2 regions of the Thalassotalea ganghwensis genome follow, and region 2 is predicted to be linked to the other one. Evidence: riboswitches for the same ligand, from Rfam matches in the RefSeq annotation. Region 2 holds a riboswitch; the other holds the start of a gene.
The links. A riboswitch is a leader RNA that binds a small molecule or an ion and turns the genes downstream of it on or off. The one in region 2 is predicted to bind cyclic di-GMP.
Positions count from the first base shown of each region.

Region 1: another riboswitch for cyclic di-GMP. It lies ahead of ACSLUH_RS07685 (GGDEF domain-containing protein); the one in region 2 lies ahead of ACSLUH_RS09790 (zinc-dependent metalloprotease family protein).

Region 1 covers NZ_JBQRUM010000006.1:22,811-25,999, forward strand. Annotated here, with positions in the region: gene ACSLUH_RS07675 (DUF3630 family protein) at 101-418, shown strand; gene ACSLUH_RS07680 (2-thiouracil desulfurase family protein) at 421-876, shown strand; gene ACSLUH_RS07685 (GGDEF domain-containing protein) at 918-1,931, opposite strand; cyclic di-GMP riboswitch class I at 2,187-2,269, opposite strand; gene ACSLUH_RS07690 (tetratricopeptide repeat protein) at 2,420-3,189, shown strand, end outside.
Region 2 covers NZ_JBQRUM010000008.1:24,718-27,906, forward strand. Annotated here, with positions in the region: gene ACSLUH_RS09790 (zinc-dependent metalloprotease family protein) at 1-1,671, opposite strand, end outside; cyclic di-GMP riboswitch class I at 1,734-1,819, opposite strand; gene ACSLUH_RS09795 (class II fumarate hydratase) at 2,134-3,189, shown strand, end outside.

The DNA.
Region 1 (3,189 bases), on a different contig from region 2:
TTATATGTAAAAAGTTAACAGCTGTCGTGGCTTTTTTTGTATTATATGACCAACTTAGCTCAACATTGATCAAGAACAAGGTTAAACCCTTGAATAGAATATGTACACAATCAATGCGATAGAATATCTCCCATCACATGCAGCGATAACGTTAACTGTAAACGGTATCGATTGGCAAACTGAAACAATCTGCTTAGCTTTTGAGGGTTTTATATCCAACGCAGAATTTCAATTGCTAGAAATTATCAAGGGAGCCGATAAAGTAATGGCGCGATTTTTAGCGAATAATTATGAATTTTGTTTACATGCAGAGTTTTATAGCGAAGCCATTTGGATAGAAGCAAGTGATGACGGCAGTGCTGAGTATCTTTCTCATTTAGCGATGATATTAGCGCATCGCATAGTGGAGCAAGGGTAGCCATGGATAAAATATTGGTGAGTGCCTGCTTGCTTGGTAAAAATGTTCGTTACGACGGTGGACATCAAAAGGTTAACAGTCAGTACCTTGCGCGTTGGCAAGCACAAGGGCGTATTGTATCAGTTTGTCCCGAAGTAGAAGGTGGCTTAGGGATACCGAGAATACCAGCAGAAATATGCGGCACTAGTCATGTGAAGAATCGTGCTGGACAAGATGTAACCACTGCATTTGAACAAGGAGCTATGCAGGCGTTATCACTATGCTTGAAGTATCAGATAAAGTACGCGTTGCTTAAAGAATCTAGCCCTTCGTGTGGTCGAAATTATATTTATGATGGCAGTTTTTCAAATAGAAAAATACCTGGATTAGGCATTACCAGCCGTTATTTATTAGCGCATGGCATAGCGGTTTTTTCAGAAGCTCAAATAGATCAGCTTGTTGAAATTATTGATGGTTAAGTTTCAACCTAGCTCAACCAACGTTTGACTCGCTGTTAACATCAACTTGCAATGGCAATAGAGTTACGACTCGTTTGAACATGTTTGGAAAGCAGCTCTTTGGTCTCTTTAATGGCTGCGTGAACATTGTCACGCAGTGTAAAGTCGTTTACCGCTAGAGATAGGGTCATTTGAGGTAATTTAATACCGGTTTTACTACTAACAAAACGTAATTTTTCAACGCCTTGTCTAATTTTTTCTGCAATTTCAGCTGCTACATTTCGTTCCATTTCGGGTAACAAAATCAAAAACTCATCACCAGATGCTCGGACAGGGAAACCGCTTTCTCCCACGTAACTATTGACTTTGTTGGCTACTTTAGCAATGAGGACATCACTAATTAAACTGCCAAACTGCTGGGTAAGCTCGGCAATTTGATCAATATTAATGACAATTGCTGCCATTTGTTGCTCTGGATTTGCTTTTATCCACTGAGCCAAATGCTTGTTCAGCGCTTTGCGGTTATAAAGTCCTGTTAATGGGTCTAAATAAACCTCTTTACGTATTTCTTCTAATTCTTCGCGCAACGCACTGTTTTTTGACTGTGACTCTTGAATTTGAATACTTAAGTTTTGTTGTTGAATTTTAAATTGGCGTGATGCTTTCTTGATATTCTGTAAAGCCAATTTAATTCTGCGTTGATCTTGCGAATACAAATGCTCTTGCTGCTTATCGACTTGGAGGATAAATTGTTCGACTTGCTGGTAAGAGTCTGTATTGGAGATATCAATATCGGTAAGCAAATTATCGATATCAGTAATAATCTCATCTCGAAAACTATTAGTGCCTAAAACTAATTGCCGATAGGTGTCTTCCATGAAAAAGTTATCAAGTGAGTTTTTTTCGGCAAGTTCTTGGTTTACCAAAGCGATCAAGGTTGTGTTTTTGCCGCTAATATATTCGTAACATACAGCGTAATTGATTGGCGTAGCGGGGAGGTTCCAGCTTTGTAATTGCTCAGTTGCAAGTACTAACTTTTGCTCAGCTTGTGCTATGGAATCGTGATGCTTCACCATTAGCCCTTATACTTCAGTGCAATATTCAACTTAATTTGTATACTAAAGCTATTGTCTAGTAATTTTAGCTAAACATCTATATAAATTTGACAAAAAATGGATACTTTTTGTAAAAAATATTGGCATATAAGGAATTTTTCGAACAATGTATGGTAATCAACGAGTGAAAACGTCGAAAGGGTAGGTGGCACGCAAAAGTTACCGTGGGTATAACAACAGAAAACGTTATTAAGATAAGCCCCCACTATATCTAAATTCGGTAGTCCCGCTGCCATAGACGTTGCCTTAGGCCGGTAACTTTGCGTCTCTAACTTTCGTTAGATTTGCCCTTTACGAGCTTTAGTAGCTCATTGGTCATTATAATATTAATATCGCTGTTGTAAACCTTTTGCACATTGTCAGTGGATCTTTTTTTGTTAGCCAGTTATCGTCTAGGGCGATAATTGGTTTTTACTTTTTGTTTTTTAACAAAATGTTGGGATTGCAGCTTGAGTAAATTTTATCGTTATTTAATCACTTTAGTGACGCTTTTGACATTAAGTTATGGTGTCAAGGCGAGTGAATCTTCGCAGTTAATTTCTGAAAATATAGATAAAATTAATCATTTCTATACTTTGGATCGCGAAATGTTATCCGCACAACCAGTGATAGATGTCGCCAACCAAATCTTACAACAGCGCATTTATTATAGTGCCAATATTACGGCTAAGGTTTTTATCTTATTGGCTCAAACGGCGATGAATAGAGGCGATATCAATAAAGCATTACAATTTGCACAAGATGGTTTAACCGTCGTTGGTGTGGATAAGACATTAAAAGTAGAGCTATTGCTGTTGCTAGCATTTGGCAATTACAATGAAGGTCGTTTTCAATTGGTTCATAATTATGCGGAACAAGCAGTTTCACTCGCTAAGCAAATAGATCAGGTTAAATACCTGCTGACGGCATTAAGTTATAGTGCGATGTCAAATGCGTTGTTGGCTGAGCAGCAAGTCGCCTTTGAGCAACTTCAGCAAGTTGAACAACTACTCATCACGCATGAGCAATTTAATGAGCATATTGATGTTATCGAAATTTTAGCGCTGGCGCATTTGTACCTTCGAGACTATGACATAGCTAATACACTCTATCATAAAGTGATCAAGCTGCGTTTTGATAGCGGTCGTGTCGCTGGGATTAATCGCAGTTATTATTATCTCGCATTAACCAATCTTGAGCAAAATCGACTAAACGATGCCTATAATGGTTTTTATGAGGC
Region 2 (3,189 bases):
ATCACGGGCTTTTACAGTGAAACAATATTCAGATTCAGCGGCTAAGCCCGTAGCACTATAGCTAAGTTGATTTTGCCAAGCAGAGGTTGAGCAGCCAACACCGCCTTGTACACAAGTAAATTGGTAGCTCACCATGCCGCCACTGTCATCTATCGCCGTGCTGGCTTGCATAGAAATTTCACTGTCACTGACAGCAGACGGTAATACCTCAAAGCTCATTGGGTTAGGATCAGGAGGCGTCGTGTCTGGCGTACCAACGCTGACTTGACCATTTAAATAGTAATGACCTTGACTACCATAATCGTTAGCATAAGGCCCCGCCATACCAAATACCTCAAGCAGATGAATGCCTTGACTGAGGTTAATTGCAAGCGTCGCGTTTGAGTCACTATCATCGCCACTACTGGCGATTAAGCTACCCGAAGCATCGTAAAGGCGAATACCTATATCTAAATTAGCCCCTCGACGCGTTGTGCGAGTAAACGCATCCCAAGCAGGGGTTGCGGTAACTTCAAATAGCCCGTCACCGGCGTTAAATTGAAACCAGTCACTGTCGCCAACTTGCACTGTGCCTTTATTTTCTGGCATGACATTGCCAGGGTCGACTTCGCGATTCGTTGCACCAAAGAAACCGTTGGCATCGGTAACCAATACGCTTGGTGAAGCGCTGCTCCCTTCGTTATCGCTGCTGGCCCCTAGGTGATTAGTAATAATAGCGATATCGTCTTGCTTTTGATTGGCATCAGGGTAATCACCTTTACTCCACTGGGTGATGTTTTTACTGTAGCCGACACCCATAATAGGGGCCCAGCTGCTTAGCTCGCTGTTAGCTCCTAAACCTTGGAAGTAACTGGTTGTTGAGGTGCCATCATGACTGAGGCTTAAATTGTGACCCAGCTCATGAGAGCCCGCTTCAGCCATGTAAGTCGAGGTACCACTACCTAAACGGTTGTAGTAGACAAATGCTGGTTGGTAGTAAGTGTAATTACTTCTTCCCCAAACGCCAACATAAGCGACACCGCCTGCGCCTTGTGAAGGAAGTGCTTTATTGTTTGCATCACTATCTTTAGTAAACAATAGCCAACCAGTATCAGGGCCAAAGCTAGCGGGAGCTTCTGTGGTGACATCAATATCAAATGCCGCAAAATCGTCGGCAATGCGAGTCCAAATTTCATGGATACGAGTTCTTTCAGTGGCGCTAAAGGTGGTAGGATCGCCATCTAAATCATAGGCAACAGTGTCGTAACTACTGCCTCCACCCCAAGCACGGCCACTAACGATACCGCCATCAAAATCTAAAAATACTTTATTTGTTGAGTTAGGTTTACTGTGCAGTTTAAATACATCAACTGCAGGTAAGGTTGCAGAGCTTTGCTCGAAGGTTTGGCTTTCTGCAGTGACTAAACCTTCTTCAACGTAGAAAATTTCACCGTCACTATCTGCTTCTAATAATAGGGTATCGATGGCTGGAATACCTAAAGAAGATAGTTTGGAAATAACTTTGTCTTGTACGTGAGGAGGAAGTTTAGATAAGCTTTGTTTTAGTCGTCCTTCAGGCAGTTTTCCATTTGCTTGATAGGCAAGACTTGGGGTTGTAAAACTCAAGGTTGCTATGGCTAAGCTAATGCAGCCTGAGAGCAGACCAATTCTGCTTTTTATTACCGTATTCATATAATGCTCCAAATCATTACTGCTTGGTCATTGGAAAGGTAGTCAGCTGATAAACTAACTGAACTAGCAATCCCGCTATCATAGGGCTATGCCCCTTAGACCGGTGACTTTGCGCCCCACACTTTCACGTGGTTTGCCCATAAATCAGCATTAAGCTGATTAGTTTCAGCCTAGCAAAACCTCATATAAGTTGCCAATAATAAAGGCGTAGATAACGAGCATTTATCGCTAGTTCGCGATTTTACTTATCATTTTTTCACAAGTTTTCTTTTTTGAAACAACTCATTAGTTAGCGGTTCATTTTTTATAGATTCTTTTGTAGGCTAGATAATCACCGATATAAGTTTACGCAATAAAAATAAGCATCAACACGAATAATGTTTAAGTAAAACCATTACTTATGGTCATTTTATCGTGATGCGCTATGGTTGTAGTTAATCGTTTTCAATTGAGGGAATCGCAATGGAATTTCGTACAGAACAAGACAGCTTAGGTGACATCAATGTACCCCAAGACGCGCTATACAGTGCACAAACTCAACGAGCCATTGATAACTTTACATTTAGTTCATTACGATTACCTCCTAGATTTATTCAATGCTTAGCCCGAATAAAGTCAGCAGCAGCGAAAGCCAACGTTGAGCTTGGCTTACTTGACCATGAGGTTGGTGATGCTATTGCAGAGGCTGCAAAGCTTATCACCAATGGGGAATACCTAGATCAGTTTCCTGTTGATGTTTTTCAAACTGGCTCTGGCACCAGTACGCATATGAACATGAATGAAGTGCTTGCTAGCCTTGCATCACGTTTCTTAGCTAAAGAAGTTGATGCTCATAATGAAGTAAATATCGGCCAAAGCAGCAATGATGTTTTTCCTACCGCTATCCACGTCAGTTCAGCTTTAGCCATGAATGAAATGCTGTTTCCAGCAATAAAACAATTGCAAGGGGCGCTCGAAAGTAAAAAGCAAAGTGTTGGTCAGGTGATAAAAAATGGGCGAACCCATTTAATGGACGCTATGCCGATATCATTTGCTCAAGAGCTTTCTGGTTGGCACTCACAATTAGCGTTGTCAGCTGAACGTTTAGTTGATTGTCAAAAACGTCTGTGCTTTGTCGCGCAAGGAGGAACCGCGGTGGGGACAGGTATTAATGCCGATAAAGAGTTTGCCTCATTGTTCTGCACAATTTTATCAGAAGATACAGGTATTAACTTTGCACCGGCAACTAACTATTTTAGTGCAATTAGCACTCAAGATACGGCAGTTGAATTGTCGAGCCAACTTAAATGTTTAGCGGTTAGTTTAATGAAGATCGCTAATGATTTACGTTGGATGAACAGCGGGCCTTTATCTGGCATTGCTGAAATCAATTTAAAAGCAATTCAACCTGGTAGCAGCATTATGCCTGGCAAAGTCAATCCTGTAATACCGGAGGCAGTGACAATGGCTTGTGCCCAAGTTATTGGTCTCGATACAGCAACAACGGTCGCAGGGCAGTCTGGAAACTTTCAACTTAAT